One region of the Streptomyces sp. NPDC093510 genome, then DNA from elsewhere that is predicted to be linked to it. Evidence: riboswitches for the same ligand, from Rfam matches in the RefSeq annotation. Region 1 holds a riboswitch; each other region holds the start of a gene.
The links. A riboswitch is a leader RNA that binds a small molecule or an ion and turns the genes downstream of it on or off. The one in region 1 is predicted to bind cyclic di-AMP.
Positions count from the first base shown of each region.

Region 2: it holds a riboswitch for cyclic di-AMP, as region 1 does, so the genes downstream of both, AB0N81_RS12110 (LysM peptidoglycan-binding domain-containing protein) here and AB0N81_RS33995 (transglycosylase family protein) in region 1, are expected to answer to the same signal.
Region 3: it holds a riboswitch for cyclic di-AMP, as region 1 does, so the genes downstream of both, AB0N81_RS37885 (M23 family metallopeptidase) here and AB0N81_RS33995 (transglycosylase family protein) in region 1, are expected to answer to the same signal.
Region 4: it holds a riboswitch for cyclic di-AMP, as region 1 does, so the genes downstream of both, AB0N81_RS41505 (C40 family peptidase) here and AB0N81_RS33995 (transglycosylase family protein) in region 1, are expected to answer to the same signal.

Region 1 covers NZ_JBFBEE010000028.1:35,273-39,743, forward strand. The annotation lists gene eno (phosphopyruvate hydratase) at 1-544, opposite strand, end outside; gene AB0N81_RS33995 (transglycosylase family protein) at 869-1,594, opposite strand; cyclic di-AMP (ydaO/yuaA leader) riboswitch at 1,599-1,747, opposite strand; gene AB0N81_RS34000 (transglycosylase family protein) at 1,943-3,010, opposite strand; gene AB0N81_RS34005 (cytochrome P450) at 3,163-4,461, opposite strand; gene AB0N81_RS34010 (hypothetical protein) at 4,458-4,471, opposite strand, start outside.
Region 2 covers NZ_JBFBEE010000006.1:207,374-211,844, reverse strand. The annotation lists gene AB0N81_RS12125 (amidase) at 1-272, opposite strand, end outside; gene AB0N81_RS12120 (hypothetical protein) at 259-471, opposite strand; gene AB0N81_RS12115 (MBL fold metallo-hydrolase) at 604-1,539, shown strand; cyclic di-AMP (ydaO/yuaA leader) riboswitch at 1,947-2,109, shown strand; gene AB0N81_RS12110 (LysM peptidoglycan-binding domain-containing protein) at 2,114-2,848, shown strand; gene AB0N81_RS12105 (hypothetical protein) at 2,845-3,699, opposite strand; gene AB0N81_RS12100 (hypothetical protein) at 3,841-4,077, opposite strand; gene AB0N81_RS12095 (BTAD domain-containing putative transcriptional regulator) at 4,120-4,471, opposite strand, start outside.
Region 3 covers NZ_JBFBEE010000036.1:53,409-57,879, forward strand. The annotation lists gene AB0N81_RS37870 (alginate lyase family protein) at 1-339, shown strand, start outside; tRNA gene AB0N81_RS37875 (tRNA-Met) at 409-482, shown strand; gene AB0N81_RS37880 (PP2C family protein-serine/threonine phosphatase) at 637-1,788, shown strand; cyclic di-AMP (ydaO/yuaA leader) riboswitch at 2,010-2,157, shown strand; gene AB0N81_RS37885 (M23 family metallopeptidase) at 2,199-3,254, shown strand; gene AB0N81_RS37890 (aldo/keto reductase) at 3,326-4,270, shown strand; gene AB0N81_RS37895 (PrsW family intramembrane metalloprotease) at 4,315-4,471, opposite strand, start outside.
Region 4 covers NZ_JBFBEE010000053.1:2,401-6,871, reverse strand. The annotation lists gene AB0N81_RS41520 (GNAT family N-acetyltransferase) at 1-678, opposite strand, end outside; gene AB0N81_RS41515 (ATP-dependent Clp protease proteolytic subunit) at 776-1,432, shown strand; gene AB0N81_RS41510 (hypothetical protein) at 1,440-1,748, shown strand; cyclic di-AMP (ydaO/yuaA leader) riboswitch at 2,108-2,284, shown strand; gene AB0N81_RS41505 (C40 family peptidase) at 2,288-2,761, shown strand; gene AB0N81_RS41500 (DUF6328 family protein) at 2,844-3,416, shown strand; gene AB0N81_RS41495 (hypothetical protein) at 3,355-3,567, opposite strand; gene AB0N81_RS41490 (LysE family transporter) at 3,564-3,806, opposite strand; partial or broken gene AB0N81_RS41485 (LysR substrate-binding domain-containing protein) at 3,841-4,471, shown strand, end outside.

The DNA.
Region 1 (4,471 bases):
CCCAGCGCAGCGCCTCGGAGAAGGACTCCGCGCCGATCGGGGCGATCATGAACTCCTGGATGTCGACGTTCGAGTCGGCGTGCGACCCGCCGTTCAGGATGTTCATCATCGGGACGGGCAGCAGGTGCGCGTTCGGGCCGCCGAGGTAGCGGAACAGCGGCAGGTCGCTGGCCTCGGAGGCGGCGTGCGCGACGGCGAGCGAGACGCCGAGGATGGCGTTGGCGCCGAGCGAGGCCTTGTTGTCGGTGGCGTCCAGGTCGAACATGGCCTGGTCGATCAGGCGCTGCTCGGTGGCGTCGTAGCCGACGAGCTCCGGGCCGATCTGCTCGATGACGGCGAGGACGGCCTTCTCGACACCCTTGCCCTGGTAACGGTTGGGGTCACCGTCACGGAGTTCGATGGCCTCGAAAGCACCGGTGGAGGCACCGGACGGAACGGCGGCACGACCGGTGCTGCCGTCGTCGAGGCCGACCTCGACCTCGACCGTGGGGTTGCCTCGGGAGTCCAGGATTTCCCGGGCTACGACGACGTCGATGGACGGCACGAGCATCTCCTTCTGGGAGTGTGACGCGTAAACACGATTACGCCGGGCCGCTTCGGCCCTGCGTCTCCTGAGCCTAACCGGCCCGGAGGCTTCGGCCAGCCGACCGCCCGCCCCCTGGGACGGCACAAGGCCCAAATGGCGCGGAATCCGGGCGTAAGACCGTGTTGGTCACGTTTTCTACTCGCTAGTAGCGAACACCGGGGACTGCCGCGGGGCGGACATGGCCCCGCCCCGGTGCGTACGGGGGATACACGCACCGGGGCGGGGAGCCCGTGGGGACGGGGACGGCCGTGCGTCCGCCGAGGCACGGCCGCGACCGGGGGCCTAGCTGAGGTGCAGCTGCTGGCCCGGGTAGATGAAGTCGGCGTTGTCGATGATGTCGCCGTTGAGCTTGTAGACCTTCTGCCAGCCGCCCTTGACGTCGTGCGACTCGGCGATCTTCGACAGGGTGTCGCCCGTCTTGACCTTGTACTCGCCGTCGCCCTTCTCGACCTTCTTGCCGGTCGGGGTCTCGACGGTCTTCTTGGTCTCGGTCTGCGGCGTCGGCTGCGGCTTGGGAGCGGCCGGCTTCGGCGCGGCCTGCTGCTGCGGAGCGGCCTGCTGCTGCGTCTGCTGCGGCTGCGGCTTGCTCTGCTGCTGCGGAGCCTGCTCCTGCGAGCCGCCGCCGCTGCTGGGCGAGGCGCCCGAGAGGCCGACGCCACAGGACGGCCAGGCGCCCTTGCCCTGGCCGGCGAGGACCTTCTCGGCGATCTCGATCTGCTGGGCCTTGGAGGCCTTGTCGGCGGTCGGCGCGTACTTCGTACCGCCGTACGCGGCCCAGGTGGAGGCGGAGAACTGCACGCCACCGTAGTAACCGTTGCCGGTGTTGATGGACCAGTTGCCACCGGACTCGCACTGGGCGACGGCGTCCCACTCGGACGTGGTGGCGGCGGAGGCCGAGCCGGCCGCCATCAGCGGGGCGGCGACGGCGGCGCCGGTCACGCCGACGAGCGTGGCGACACGGGTGGCCTTGGACGGGCGGCGGTGCTTGCCCTTGCCGGAAAGCAGCATGAGTTGATCCCCTACACCGACGCCTGCGAGGTGAGCTGTCGGGTTCGGGCCGATGTGGTTGCCCGGTCGCTCTCTCACGAGTGCGACTTCACCCCTAGCCGTTTCCGGCACTTACCTTGGGTCCCCCGCTCCTGCCCACGGCGCTCTTGAGCGACGACTGTTCCCGTCCGGCCGTTGGCAGGATTCGGCGTACCGACCGGCGGGGCCCACCAGTGGCGAGCGGTCACGACCGTAGACACCCGACCCACTGAATTTCAAAGACGATCAGGGCTTCTGAGACCCATCTCTCACTCGCGCCAAACCGGACATCAGGTGCCAAGTCCCCCGCAGACGCATCGTCAATTTCCGTTACTTTTCGCCCAGATCGAGGCTCTGACCGGGGAGGATGAGGTCCGGGTCGCCTCCGACGGTCTTCTTGTTCTCGCTGTAGAGCTCGTGCCAGCCACCGTCGACCCCGAGGTCGTCCGCGATGACCGAGAGGTTGTCTCCGGAGCGCACCGTGTACGTCCCGTCGGCGACCTTCTCGGTGCGCTCACCGCCGCGCGAGGCGTGCCGTCCCGGACGGTCGCCGGAGCTGTCGCCCTCGTCCGCGCGGTCGCCGCGGTGGCGGCCTGAGGAACCGTCGGACTTCGCGGCGTCGTCCGCCGGGTCGGTCGACTTCTCGGGCGTGGGCGAAGTGGCGCCGTCGTCGCCGGACTTGCCGGACTCGCCCTTGCCGTCGGCCTTTTCGGCGTCGTCCTTGCCGCTTTCCTTGCTGCCCTTACCGCCCTTGTCGTCCTTTTCGCCGGACTCGTCGTGATTCTTGTCTCGTGCGTCCCCGCCGGAGGGCTTCTCCGAATCGGCGGAGTCCGAGGCCTCGTCGGAGGCTCCGCCGGACGACTTGTCCGTCTCCTCAGGGCTCTTGGAGTCCTTGGAGTCCTTGGAACCCTCAGAAGCCTTGGAGTCGGTCGAGTCGGGCGACTCGGGCGACTCGGGCGACTCGGGCGACTCGGAGGGCGTGGGCGCGATCGGGCCGCCCGGGTCGACGTCGGCCGCGGCGCCGTCCTGGGTGAGTCCGGCGATCGGGGCACAGCTCGGCCAGGCCGCGGTGCCCTTGTCGTCGAGGATCTTCTCCGCGACGGCGATCTGCTGCGAACGGCTGGCCTGGTCGGCGCTGGTCGCGTAGTCGAGGCCGCCGTACGCCTCCCACGTCTCCTGGGAGAGCTGGAGCCCTCCGTAGTAGCCGTTGCCGGGGTTGGCGCTCCACGCGCCGCCGCTCTCGCACTGGGCGAGCTTCTCCCACGTGGTGGTCTCGGCGGCGCTCGCGCCGGTGGCGCCGAGCAGCGGGATGGCGATGGCTGATCCGGTGACTCCTGCCGCGACGATGAGGGCCGGGGCCTGGCGGGGGCGTCGGTGACGACCATTGCCGGAGAGCATGCGGGTGCCTTTCAGGAGACTGCAGCGACGACTTGGACGCCTGGGGCGCTCAAGTCGTCGTGAACGTAGCCGCAGTCGAACGCTTGTCACAAGTCGATGCAGCGGAGATCACGTGAACATCACAGTCCTGACGGCCCGTCAGCAGGGTGTGCTCAGGACACCGTTTTCTGTGCGGTTGTGAACTCCACGGGCAGCGTGCGCAGTCCCCGCATGATCAGCCCGCCACGCCACCGCAAATCGTCGGGGTCGGCCGCCAGTTGCAGGTCGGGAAGGCGCCGCAGCAGCGTCGCGAGGGCCGTGCGGCCCTCCAGACGGGCGAGCGGGGCGCCCAGGCAGTAGTGGATTCCGTGCCCGTATCCGAGGTGCTGGTTGTCGCGGCGGGAGAGATCGAGGGTGTCGGGGTCGTCGAACCGGGCGGGGTCGCGGTCGGCCGCGGCGAGCACGACGAGGACGGGGTCGCCCGCCGCGATGTCCTGTCCGCCGATGCTGAGCGCCTCGGTCGCGAACCGCCAGGTGGCGAGCTCGACGGGCCCGTCGTAGCGGAGCAGTTCCTCGATGCCGGTCTCCAGGAGTCCGGTGTCGCCCTCGTCCAGCGCCCGCTGCAGCCGCTCGCGCTGCTCGGGGTGGGTGAGCAGCGCGTACATCCCGTTGCCGATGAGGTTGACGGTGGTCTCGAACCCGGCGAAGAGGAGGATGAAGGCCATCGCGGCGGCCTCGTTCTCGGTGAGGTGCTCGCCGTGGTCGGAGGCCTTGATGAGACCGGAGATGAGGTCGTCGCCCGGTTCGAGGCGCTTGCGGTGGATCAGCTCGGCGAGATAGCCGCGCATCTTCTTCACCGACCGCGCCACGCCGCCCCGGGGGCCTCCCCCGTGGCGGATCATCATGCCCGCCCAGTCCCGGAAGTCGTCCTGGTCCTCGCGGGGGACGCCGAGCAGGTCGCAGATGGCGTAGATGGGGAGTGGGAAGGCGAACTCGTGGATGAGGTCGGCGGTGCCCTTCTCGGCGAACCGGTCGATCAGGTCGTCGGTGAGTTCCTGCACGCGTGGCGCGAACTCGGCCACGCGGCGCGGCGTGAACGCCTTCGCGACGAGCCGGCGCAGCCGGGTGTGGTCCGGCGGGTCGATGTTGAGCAGATGCGTCATCAGCTCGGCCTTGCGCTCGCCCGGGATGCCGGTCTTGCCCTTGGCGTGGGCGGGCTCGGCGTGGTGGGCCGGGTTCTTGCTGAGCCGCTGGTCGGCGAGGGCCTGCCGCGCGTCCGCGTACCGGGTGACCAGCCAGGCCTCGACCCCGCTGGGGAGCCGCTGCCTGCTCACGGGCTCGTTGTCGCGCAGCCAGGCGTACGCGGGGTAGGGGTCGGTGGCGAACTCCCAGGTGAAGAGTTCGGGCCCCTGGGCCTCTGACGGGGTCTCCGGGGCGCTCCCCGTGGCGGACGGGTCGGTCTTTTCGGTCACTCCTCGACCG
Region 2 (4,471 bases), on a different contig from region 1:
GGGATCCCGCGCAGCGGGCCTCTCGCGTCTCCGGCTCCGGCTCTGACACCGGCACCGGCACCGGCACCGCGTCGGATGTCACGTTCGGCTTCGTGCGCCGCCTTGCGCGCCGCCTCGCGGGCCCGCTCCGCGGTCACCGTGACATAGGCCTGGAGGCGGGGCTCCGTCTGCTCGATCCGGTCCAGCACGGAGTCCACGAGCTCTACGGGTGAGAGGCGCCGTGCCTCCATCTCGGCCGCGGCGGCGGTGACGGACAGCTCATACGGCTGCATGGCGGCCCTCCTCTCCGGTGCGGTGGGCGGTGGGCGGGGTGTCGGCGAAGTCCAGTTCCCGCAGGACGGCGACAACGGAGTGGATGTGATCGGCCGTGGCCGCGACCGCCTGGTGGCGGTCACTTCCCAGCGGAAGCCCGGAGCGCGCGGCCCATCGGGCGGCCTCCAGCGGTGAGAGTCGTTCGGCGGTGGTGGGCATGGCGATGCCTTTCCTTGTCGTGCGGAGCAGCAGACGACTAAAAGCTAAGCGTTTGCGTTAGGACGACCGTAGGCCCTACGCTCACTTAACGCAAACGCTTAGCTTTTAAATCGGATGAAGGAAGGACCAGACATGCCGACCTCGACCGCCCACCAGGCCAGGCCGTCCGTCACGACCCCCTACTGGACCGTTGGCGACATCGCCGTACACCGCATCGACGAGATTCCCCTGCCACCCTCGACCGGCCCCTGGCTCCTGCCCGACGCCACGGCCGACGTGATTGCACAGCAGCCCTGGCTGCGCCCCGAATTCGCCGACGACGAGGGCGTCCTGCACCTCGACAGCCACAGCTTCGCGTTCACCTTGGGCACCCTGCGGGTGCTGGTCGACACCGGTATCGGCAACGGCAAGACGCGGGCCAACCCGGCATGGCACGACCTTCGCACCGACTACCTGCGGCGCCTGACCGACGCCGGCTTCCCACCGGAATCGGTCGACCTGGTCGTCCTGACCCATCTGCACACGGACCACGTCGGCTGGAACACCCGGGAGATGGAGGGCACTTGGGCCCCGACCTTCCCCAACGCCCGCTACCTCACCTCCCGGACCGAGTGGGACTTCTGGGCCGGGTACGACATGGACGAACCGCGGCGGCAGATGTTCCGCGACTCCGTGCACCCGATCGCGGACGCCGGACTGCTCGACCTCGTCGACGTCCCGGACGGCGGCGTCGACGTCGCCCCCGGCCTACGCCTCACGCCCACGCCCGGTCACACTCCGGGCCACATCGCCGTACAGGTGAGCAGCCGCGGAGAAACAGCGCTTATATCCGGCGACTTGGTCCACCACCCTGTCCAACTCCCCCACCCGCACATCGGCAGTTGCGTCGACATCGACCCGGAACAGGCCGAAGTGTCGCGCCGAAACCTGTTCGCCTCTCTCGCCGATACCGAAACCCTTATTCTGGGCACCCACTTCCCCGAGCCGACCGCCGGCCGCGTGATATCCCACGGCGATTCCTACCGACTGACACCCGTTCCGCCGAAGCGCCACCCTCTTTCCGAGTGATGACGCCGACGCGGAGTCGAGGCAAACCGATATTGACGGGGCGACAGGTTTTCGGTGCCGGATCGCCCCACTCCCACATTCCTCGACTGAGCAGCCATTCCTCAACTGAGCAGTCATCAGGCATCCATATGTCCATATTTGCGCAGAACGCAACCATCTAGACCTTTGGCTGCGTGTGCGGGACTTTCGCCCTCCTTGCGGAGTGCGCAAGTGAAATGAGTCACGCCATAGCCTCCCTCCCCACCGAGCATCGAGCGCGCTTCCGTTCCACGCAAAGAGAGTTGGGCTATTCGATCAAAGAGGGCCGCGCATTCTCCATTCGAATTCGCGCCTTGTTCCGTCCGGGCTTTCTCGCTTAACGTCAATGTCAATCCGGACGGAACGCCGAATCCTGCCGCTGTCCGGAAACTCTCCCACCACCCACTCACTTACGCACGGCAGGAGCGGGGGACCCAGGTAAGCCGCCGATCCGGATTCCGGAACGGCTCGGGGTGAAGTCACGCCCACCGTGTGACCGGACAGCTCCCGTCCGAACCCGACAGCTCACCTCGCAGGCGACGGAGAGGAATTCGTCATGCCCGCAAAGGGAAAGCACCGCCGTCCCAAGTCCAGCCCGCTCTCCCGGAGCGTCGCCGCCGCGGGCACGGGCGGAGCCGTGCTCGTTCTCCCGGTGCTCGGCGCGACCTCCGCCGGTGCGGCGGAGCCCGTCGCGGCCGCCAAGCCCGCCGCGGCCCCGAAGACCTACGTCGTCGTCGCGGGCGACTCCCTCGCCAAGATCGCCCAGGACCACTCCGTGAGCGGCGGCTGGCAGAAGCTGTACGAGGTCAACCGCGGCGCCCTCGGCAACGACCCGAAGCTGATCCACCCCGGCCTCGAGCTCACCCTTGGTGAGCAGGCCCCGGCCGAGAAGCCGGCCGCCGAGCGGGCGGACCGGTCCGAGCGCACGGCCGCCGCCGAGCCCGCCGCTGCCACGGCGCCGAAGTCCTACGCCGACAACCTCGACGGCTGGATCAAGGAGTCGCTCGACATCATGGCCGAGCGCGGCATCCCCGGCACGTACGAGGGCATCCACCGCAACATCATGCGCGAGTCCTCCGGCAACCCGCTGGCCATCAACAACTGGGACTCCAACGCCGCGGCCGGCATCCCCTCGAAGGGGCTCCTCCAGGTCATCGGCCCCACGTTCTCCGCCTACCACGTGCCCGGCACGTCGACGGACAGCTTCGACCCGGTCGCCAACATCACCGCCGCCTGCAACTACGCGGCCGACCGGTACGGCTCGATCGACAACGTGAACGGTCCGTACTAGACCGTCTCCGGTCCCGTCACCGGGGTCGCCCCCGCGTCGTACGGGAGGGTGGAGAGTACGTCGGCGTAGCCCCGTTCCAGGGCCTGCCGCTGCCGTGCGGTGTGCGGGCCCGCGGGGCGCGCGGCCAAGCGCGCCATCCGTTCCTCGTGTGCCTCGGTGATCTGGTCGGCGGTCCTCCGCCAGTCGGCGTCGTCCGGTACGCGGGCCAGTTCCACACAGTCCGGCTGTACGCCCTCCGCCAGCGCCGCCGCAGCCCTGTCGTGGCCGTCGAGGAGCAGCCAGCCGTCCAAGAAGGACACCCACCACAGCAGGACCGGGGCGAGGGTCTTCTCGCGGACGTATTTACGGTAGGCCTTCACCCGTGGGGCGTCCGGCGCCGGGAGCGGGCGCAGCGGCAGGACTCCGTGCCAGCCGCCCCCGCAGAGCAGCTCGAGGGTCGCGTCGGGCCAGTCGCGGACGAGGTCGCAGCTCCAGATGCCCGGAGCGAAGGCCGTGCGCGTGGTCAGGCGCCAGCGGCCGTGGTGGAGCGGACTGGGGCTCTCCTCTGCCAGCAGCCATCGCGCGTACCGGTGAGGCCAGTCGGTGCCGGCGCGCATCGCCGCGGCGGTCAGGGGCGGCAGCGGGGAGCGGTGGCCCGGCAGGCGGCGGAGGTGGAGGTCGCGGCAGCAGCCGTCGCCCTCCGACCGGGCCTGGATCAGCGGCTGTTCGCCCTGGAGGAGGTTCCACCCGCGGTCCGCAGCCCCCTCGAAGCGCAGTGGGGGCAGGCCCCGGTCGCCGTCCGGGACGGCGAGGACGAGTCCTCCCCCGGGCAGTGGTTCACGCGTCGCGCTGATCATGGGATCGCTGATCATGGGCTCAGTGTCGGCACGAAGGCTCTTTTCGGCAAGAAAGCACCTGACGCTCCGCTCCGGTGCCTCGGCCGTCGGCGCGCGCATCGCCCTCCCGCCCCTCCTCGCCGTCGCGCCGGGCGGGCGCGCCACCTCACGTCGGCGTCAGCCTGAGCTGCCACTCCGTCGACGCTCCCGCCAACGCAGCCCTGCTCGTTGCCCCTTGCCGTTCAGCCGTTCGCTGACCCAGGAGAGCATTAGAGCCAGCGGGGCGGCCACCAACCCGATCAGCAGGGCGGGGCCCCAGTCCATCCCGTCGCGCCGGAAGCGGAAGAGGAGCACGCAGAACGCGTACATCAGCAACAGGGCCAACGCGGTCTTCAGCGGCTTGGACAGATTCATGGGACGCCGAGTACCCCTGTTGTGACGGGTCATGACGCCTTGTCACCAGTCGAGCGCGTCCGTGATGCGGGCGAGCCAGCGGTCCACGGGGCCGGTGGTGAGTACGCCGCTGCCGGCACCGGCCACCTGCCCCGCGGCGGGCAGCAGGCGTGACCGGACCCTCGCGAGTGTGCTCCGGTCGTCCGATCGCAGGGCCGCCTCGGCCTCCACGCAGCAGAGTGCCTCGTACAGCAGGTCCGGGGGCGGTTCGGGCAAGGCGCGCAGTGCCGCGTGTGCCTGGTCGTGGCGGCCGGTCTCCGCGAGGGCGAGCGCTTCGGCCCAGGGGCGGTACGGGCCCCAGTCCGCGTTCAGGTCGACGTGGGGCGGCAGGAGCTGTGCCAGGCGCAGGGACACC
Region 3 (4,471 bases), on a different contig from region 1:
TTCAAGCACGCCGGCTACTCCCTCGCGGCCGCCTCGCACCTGGCGGAGACGGCCCGCCACCAGGGCGTCGACCTGTACGGGGAGGTCAGGGACCGGCTGCGGGCCGCCTTCGAGTTCCACGCCAAGTACCAGCTGGGCGCGCGCGTGCCGCCCTGGCTGTGCGGCGGCAAGGTGCGGCGCGACCTGGGGCCCGACACGGAGGTCGGCCTGAACCACCTGCGGGGGCGGCTGCACCTGGAGATGCCGCAGACCCAGAGGTACACGGAGCAGCGGCGGCCGGAGGGGACGGACGGCCTCTTCGTGGCCTGGGAGACGCTCACGCACGCCGACAGCGCGTAGGGGTTCACGCGCCTGGGGCCGAAGTGGTTCGACGCACCCCTTCGGATGACGTAGAGTTGTGTTTACCGACGCGGGGTGGAGCAGCTCGGTAGCTCGCTGGGCTCATAACCCAGAGGTCGCAGGTTCAAATCCTGTCCCCGCTACTGAAGGCCTGAGGCCGGGAAGCATCAGCTTCCCGGCCTCAGGTGTTTCCCGGCCCCGTAACCCGGTCGGCCCGCATCAGCTCGCACCCTTCCCCCGCTGCGGGAACCCTGAGTGGAGCGCGGTGATGGGCGCGGAGGCGGCGGGAGACAAGCGGTGGGGCAGCGAGGAGGACCCGACAACAGGGGGGCCAGGGGGGCCACCGGGCCCGAGCGGACCTTCGTCCGTGTGCTGCCCCTCCTGCTCCTCGTCGTCGGTGTCCTGTACGACGCCGCGACCCCGCCGGAGTTCACCGCCGCCCCGCTCTTCACGGCGGCCCCCCTGATCGCCGCTCCCTTCTACTCGCTGCTCAACACCGTCCTGACCGGCGCGGCGGCCACGTGCGCCGTCCTCGTCCTGCACTACGGCAACAGCGTCGGCGCCCACGTGGAGGCCGTCACCGAGGTGCTCACCGTGGCGACCGTCGCCGCCCTGGCGATCGTCATCAACCGTGTCGTCCGGCGCGGCAACGACCGGCTCGCCATCGCCCGCTCCATCTCCGAGGCCACCCAGCGCGCCGTGCTGCCCGCGCCCGACCCGCGCATCGGCGGGCTCGACATCGCGGCGCGGTACGAGGCCGCGCAGGCCGACGCGTTCATCGGGGGCGATCTGTACGCGGTGCAGGACACCCCGCACGGCGTGCGGCTCATCGTCGGGGACGTACGGGGCAAGGGCATGGGCGCGGTCGCGGCGGTCGCCGTCGTCATCGGTGCCTTCCGGGAGGCCGCCGAGCAGGAGGCGAGCCTGGAGGCGGTGGCGCAGCGCCTGGAGCGGGCGCTCGCACGTGAGGGCACCCGGCGCGACGGGCTCGACGCGTTCGAGGGGTTCACGACCGCCGTGCTCGCCGAGATCCGGCACGGGGAGGGTTCCGTACGCCTGATCAACCGCGGGCACCCGCCGCCGCTGCTGCTGCGCGGTGACGGGCGGCTGTGCGTCATGTCGGCGAGCGAGCCCGCGCTGCCGCTCGGCATGGGTGATCTGGGGTTCTGGCCGGACCGGGCGGACGAGTCGGAGTTCCCGCCCGGCGCGACGCTGCTCCTCTACACGGACGGCCTGTCGGAGGCGCGCGACGCGGAGGGGGAGTTCTACGATCCCGCGGCGCGGCTCGGCGGGCGGATCTTTCCCGGCCGCGGCGGGCCGCACGCGCTGCTCGCCGCCCTCGCGGGGGAGGTGCGGCGGCACACCGGGGGCGCCATGACGGACGACATGGCGCTGCTCGCGGTGCGGCGTCCCGTCGCCGGCGATCCGGAGGTCACCACCGGTGACTGAAGGGCACCCCTCCGCATAACAACTGACACACTGTCAAGAAAATGTGAAGCTCCGGTGTTTGGTGACCCCGGGTCAACTCGCCCCGTTCCGCCCCCTCGTGTCCCGGTACGTACAGCCGGTGAGCGTTAACGATCAGCTGGAACAGCTTGGAATACGGACCCGCTGTCTATTAACGTTCGATAACGCAGCGCGGTCGTCCCAGCCGTCACTAGAGGCGGCTCCGCGCGCACGCGCCTAATCCCGCAAGGGAGCCGGGGAACCACCAACTTGGGGTGAATCGGGCATCTGTGCATCCGTGCCAGGTGTTCGTAGGAGACCTTCCTGCTCCGAACCCGTCAGCTAACCCGGTAGGCGAGAAGGAAGGAAAGGAGCGCGCCCCAGTGGCGTCCAACCGGCCTGCCCCCCGAGCCGTGTACATACCGAATGACGACGACTTCGGTTCGTACGACGAGGACTCCCTCGACGCCTTCGAGGAGTGGAACCCCACCGAGGAGTCCATCCGTCCCGTCCGCGGCAGGCACCGCGTGCACAAGAAGAGCGGCGGCGGGCTCGCGCGCAGCTCCACCGTGCTCGGCGTGGGCGTCATCGCCGCCGTCGGCGCGGGCGGCATCGCCACCGCGCAGGACGGCAAGCCGCCGGTCTCCATATCGATGCCCGACCTGCCGGGCGTGGGCGCCGTCGCGGACTCGCTGCCGGAGGCCAAGTCCCTTCCCGGCGTCGGGTCGTTGATGTCCGACGACTCGGCGGACACGAACGCGTCCGCCGTCGCGGCCCCCCTCACCGCCGCGGGTGTCAGCACCACCGACGCCGAGCAGGGCACCACCGACGCGGGCGAGGCGCTGCGCGCCCGCATCATGCAGCAGGCCGAGAACCAGCAGAACCAGGCGGACACCGCCGTGCGGACCGCGGCCGAGCAGGCCGCCGCCGAGCAGGCCGCCGAGGAAGCCGCCGACCAGCAGAAGGCGGCCGAGAAGGCCGCGGACGCCAAGGCCGCCGCCAAGAAGAAGAAGGAGGAGGAGGCCCGGAAGGCGAAGGCCGAGGCCGAGCGCCTGGCCAAGCTCGCCAAGAGCTACGCCATCCCCACCTCCTCGTACACCCTCACGTCGCACTTCGGTGACGCCGGTTCCATGTGGTCCTCCGGGCACCACACGGGTCTGGACTTCGCCGCTCCCACGGGTACCCCCCTCAAGGCGGTGCACACCGGCACCGTCAAGGAGGCCGGCTGGGCGGGGGCCTACGGCTACCGCACCGTGCTCGAACTCGAGGACGGCACGGAGGTCTGGTACTGCCACCAGTCCTCGCTCAACGTCAGCGCGGGCCAGAAGGTCAGCACGGGCGATGTGATCGGCCGCGTCGGCGCGACAGGCAACGTCACGGGCCCGCACCTCCACCTGGAGGTCCACACGCCCGGCGGCGCCGGGATCGACCCCCTCGGCTGGCTGCAGAGCAAGGGCCTGAACCCCTGACATGACCCCGCCGGTTTCGTGAGCCATACACGGAACGGAATTAGGTCTCCGGTCGGCGCGTTGAGCGACGTATGACTTCTCTTCGCCAGCTCGGCTCTTCCGACCTCGAGGTCTTCCCCCTCTCCCTCGGCGGCAACGTCTTCGGCTGGACCGCGGACCGTACGGCGTCCTTCGACGTCCTCGACGCCTACACCGCGGCCGGCGGCAACTTCATCGACACCGCCGACGTCTATTCGGCCTGGGTGGAGGGCAACCGGGGCGGCGAGTCCGAGACGCTCATCGGCGAGTGGCTGGCCGAGCGCGGCAACCGCTCCGACGTCGTCATCGCCACGAAGGCCGGCGCGCACCCCGAGTACAAGGGCCTCTCCGCCACCACCGTCAAGGGCGCGGTCGACGCTTCGCTGCGCCGCCTCGGCACCGACTACATCGACCTCTACTACACCCACTACGACGATCCGTCGGTCCCCGTCGAGGAGATCATCGGCACGCTCGACGAACTGGTCACGGCCGGCAAGGTGCGGGCGATCGCGGCCTCCAACATCAGCCCCGAGCGGCTCCAGGAGTCCCTCGACTTCTCCGACCGCGAGGGCCTCGCGCGGTACGTCGCGCTGCAGCCGCACTACAACCTCGTCTCCCGCGACACCTACGAGGGCCCGCTCCAGGAGGTCGCCTCCCGCTCCGGACTCGCGGCCGTCCCCTATTACGCGCTCGCGTCCGGCTTCCTCACCGGCAAGTACCGCCCGGGTGCGCAGGTGGAGAGCGCGCGGAGCGGCCGGGTCGAGGAGTACGTGGGGAGCGAGCGGGGCGACCGTGTCCTCGCCGCGCTCGACGAGATCGCCGCGGCGCGGGGCGCCCAGGTCGCGACCGTGGCGCTCGCCTGGCTGACGGCACAGCCCACCGTGGCGGCGCCGATCGCCTCCGCGCGCACGGTGGAGCAGCTGCCCGCCCTGCTCGCGGTCGGAGACCTGGAGCTGACGGAGCCGGAGATCGCGGCGCTGACCACCGCGTCCGCCTGACCGCCACGTCCGCCTGACCGCCATGCCCGCCTGACGCCCGGCGCTCAGCCGTCGCGGTAGGGGTTGTACGCCGGGTAGCCGTACGCCGGGTGGGGCTGCGGCTGCCCGTACGGGGGAGGGCCGTACGGCGCGTACGGCATCGGGGGCATGACCGGTGCCGTCGCCCCCGCCGCGTACGCCAGGGCGGGGCGGGCCGGCGCA
Region 4 (4,471 bases), on a different contig from region 1:
CGCGGCCCGCCCTTCGGTGTCGGAGAGCAGGAGAGGCAGCGGGGCCGACCACGCCCCGGCGAGGTGGTCCGGGAAGGTGAAGCTGGGGCCGCCCCGGACCGAGACCGGGTCACCGGCGGCGGTGCGGGTGGCGGCGATCCGCACCAGGATCTCCGGCGGCCCACCCGGCACGTACGGCTGTTCCATCCCGCCGAAATGCCCACATCCGCCGGGCTCACCGCAGGTGTCGGAGGCACGGCAGGCGTCGGCGCCACCGCAGGCATGGAGAACACCGCAGGCGCCGGACTCACGGCAGACGTCGAAACCACGGCAGGCACGGAGAGCACCGCAGGCGTCGTCGGACTCACGGCAGGCGTCGGCGTCACCGCAGGCACCAACATCACCGCAAGCGTCGGGCTCACCGCACGCCTCGGAGTCACCGCACGCCTCGAAGCCACCGTGGCGGTCCACATCACCGCGGCCACCGCCCTCCCCCATAGCCGCCGCGACCTCCGCTCCCAGTGCCAGCACCCGCGCGCCCGGCGACCAGGCCATGACCGCCCGCACCGACGGGTCCATCGCCCTCGGCAGCCCCGGCCTCGGCAACCCGTCGCCGCCCCGCCCGGGCCCGTGGACCAGCCCGTGGATCACGTCCACCTCAAGGGCCAGCAGCTCTCTTTCACCCTTGTACCGCTCCATGCCTAGAAGACGATAATCCCCTCCCCACCCAACGTACGTCCTGTACATTTTTTACAGAGTCCGGCCCACTCCACGACCGGCAGAAGAGAGGCGAGTCATGAAGCGTCCGTCCGCCCACCCCTCCGCACCCTCCGCACGCCACGTACTGCCTGAGTTCACCGAACGCTCAAGCTCGGGGACGCGGACCATGGATCCGTACTCCAAGCTCCTCGAGGAGCGGATCGTCTTCCTCGGCACCCCCATCGACGCCACCTCGGCCAACGACGTGATGGCCCAGTTCATGCACCTTGAGCACCAGGCGCCCGACCGCGACATCTCGCTGTACATCAACTCCCCCGGCGGCTCCTTCAGCGCGATGACCGCGATCTACGACACGATGCGGTTCGTCAGCTGTGACGTGGAGACGATCTGCCTCGGCCAGGCCGCTTCGGGCGCCGCCGCCCTGCTCGCCGCCGGCACCCCCGGCAAACGGTTCGCGCTGCCCGGCGCGCGCGTCCTGATCCACCAGCCCGCCGTCGCCGAACCGATCCAGGGTCAGGCCACGGACTTGGCGATCCAGGCCGACGAACTCCTGCGCACCCGGCGGCTGTTGGAGGAGCTGCTCGCCCGGCACACAGGACAGAGCCGGGAGCGGGTCACCGCGGACATCGAGCGGGACAAGATTTTCGACGCCCCGGCAGCCCTGGAGTACGGCTTCGTGGACCGGATCGTCCCGAGCCGCAAGAGCTCGCTCGCCGCCCACGACCCGAGGTGAAGTGCCGATGCTGCCGCCCGAGCTGCCGCCCCTGCCCGCCCTGACCCGCGCCGAGGCGGAGTTGGTGGACCGCTATCTCGAAGTCGTCGACCTGCTGGGCCGGATCAATCCGGCCCGCGCCGAGCACACCTACGGCGGACTCCGCGCCGCCCAGGCCCTGGTGGGCCGGGTGAGCGCCCTGCGGGACGCGCTCGCCCTCATGCACCACCGGGGCGAGAGCGAGGTGCACACCCCCACACTCGCCCGGGCGCTGCGCGTTCTCGACGGCGAGCGGCGCACCGAACGGGTCACCGTGCCACCCCGGCACGGCTGCTGAAACCCCGTCGGCCAAGCCTCCCCTCGAACACGGGAACGTCCGGGGCGACTTCGAAACGGACCAGTCGGGCTACCACGGACGGCGTAGACAATCGTCCTTCGTGGCACGGTCCGAAGTTGCGCCCAGCGAGTACATCAGGGGCGGAATTACGCATTCCGTTGCTGGTCGAGCGGTCGTCAGACGGTGTCGCGGCGAGCCCGATTCGGCAGTGTCCACCTGAACAGGTCAGTCGTGAGGAGCCTCACAAAACGCCGTTTCGGCTCGGTTTTCGGGCCCATCTCGGGTCAAGATCCCTTCCGACGACAAGCCCCCGCCACAGCGGCGGGGCGGTCCGGGCGGACGCCGAGTCCTGCCGCCACCCGGATGACCGGTCGACATCGGTGCAACGGCAGGAGTGGAGGACCCAGGTACGACGGGCCCGTCCGCAAAGTCCGGACGACGCCCTTGGGGTTAAGCCGCAGAGCATGACGCGGCCGGGCATCTTCGCCTGCCCGAACCCGACAGGTCATCCTTCACAGGCGGCTGACGAAGGGTTGCGCATGACCGCGCTGAATCATGTTCCGTCGCTGCTCAGCAGGACCGGTGCCGCATCGGTCCTCACGCTCGCCGTCGTGGGCGGCACCGTCGTGGCCCCCGGGCTCACGTCGGAGGCCGAGGCAGCCACTCACGGGACCAAGGCGCTCAAGATCGCGGCGTCCAAGAAGGGCTCCCCGTACGGCTACGGGGCAGTGGGACCCAACCGGTTCGACTGCTCGGGGCTGACGCTCTACTCGTTCAAGAAGACGGGCAAGAAGCTGCCGCGCACCACCTCCGCGCAGTACAACAAGACCAAGCACATCTCCCGGTCCCAGCGGTCCCGTGGCGACCTGGTGTTCTTCCACTCCGGCCGGAACGTCTACCACGTCGGGATCTATGCGGGTAACAACCGCATCTGGCACGCCCCCAAGCGGGGAACCGTGGTGCGCCTGGAGAAGATCTGGTCCAACAGCGTCTGGTACGGCAGGGTGCGCTGACCTCGCCGCGGCCGGTTCGGCGCGCACCTCGCACCGCCAGGTGCCGGTGCTTGGAGCGCGCCGGCAGGGATACCCGTGCGCGATGGCCACCGAGTATTCCTGTACCGCGCGCAACGAAACGCCGTTGGAGCGCGCGGACCGCAACTTCGCGGAGCTGCTCCAGGAGTTGAGGGTGACGCAGACCGGCGTCCAGATCCTCTTCGCCTTCCTGCTCACCCTCGCCTTCAGTCCGCGCTTCCCGTCGCTCGACGCCTTGCAGCGCGGCACCTACGTCACGACACTGCTGCTCGCGGTGCTCGCCGCGGCGCTCTTCACGGCACCCGCCGCGCTGCACCGCTCGCTGTTCCAACAGCGGGCCAAGCCGCTCATCGTGCGGGTGTCGTCCCGGCTCGCCGCGGCCGGACTGGGCGTGCTGGTGCTGACGCTCACCGGTTCCGTGCTGCTCGTCGTCGACGTGACGGCTGGGCGGGCCGCGGGCATCGCGGCGGGCGCGGTGACGCTGCTGGTGTGCGTCGGGCTGTGGGGCGTACTGCCGCGGCTCGTGCGGCTGCCCGCGGCGCGCGCCGAGGCGCCGCCCGAGGAGGAAGCGGACATCAGGCCGTCAGGGGCCCGAGGAGGAGCACCGCGCCCAATGCGCCGAGAGCGGTGCCGGTGACGGCTTCGACGGCACGGGCGGCGCGGGGCCTGCGCAGCCACCTGCCGAGCCGGTCCACCAGCGGCGCGACGGCCGGGAACCACAGCAGGGCGAGCGCCACCCTGCGCGAGGGCTTCCTCACCAACGCCCTCGACCCCAAGGCGTCGATCATCTTCCTCGGCGTGCTGCCCCAGTTCCCGCGCGGTGGGCGAGGCAGAGCACATAGCCGCCGCCGACAATCTGGAGGGCCCTGAAGAGCGCGGGTACGGCGGCGAGCACGGCGGCCACTCCCGCCACCGCGAGGGCGGTGTGCACCAGGAGTCCCCCTGCGATGCCGACCGCGCAGGCCACCCCGGCGCGTCGTGAGGTCAGGGCATTGCGTACGAGGACGGTGAAGTCGGCGTCCGGCATGGCGACCATGCCCGCGGCGACGCCGGTGAAGGCGCGGGAGGCGGGAGTCGCCCTGCTCGTCCGGCGCCATCGCGGGGCCCGGCCGACCGACGCGGGTGAGCTGCTCGTGGGCCACGCCCGTCGGGTGCTCGACGAGATGGAGCGGGCCCGGCACGGCACGAACTGGCGCGGCTCGCGGGGCTCTGGCTCGCAGGGCTCTCCGGCGGCTGGCTGCGTGTGGGCACCTTCCAGACGGCCGGCATCCATCTGCCGCCGCCCGTCCTGACCGCCTTCCGCCGCGCCCACCCCGACGTGGAGCTGACAGTGGCGGCCCATGAGCCGCCGTTCGGTGTCGCGGCCGTCGCGGCGGGCGACATCGATCTGGCTCTCACGCACACCTACGAACCCGCCGACCCGGCGCCCCTGCCCGCCGCCGTGTCGGCCGAGCCGGTCCTGGTCGAGGAGCTGGTCCTGGTGACCCGGCCGGGGCACGCGCTCGCGAGCGGCACGGCGCGGCTGCCGCTCGCCGACCTCGCCGACCTCGCCGGGCAGCCGCTGATCGGCATGGCCCGGCGCACCCGCCCCGGCAGGCGGTGGAGCGGGCCCTCGCGGAGGCCGGTGCGGCGGCCGCCGAGCTCGTCCAGACGCCCAGGTACGCACTGGTCTGTGCGCTGGCCGGCGCGGGG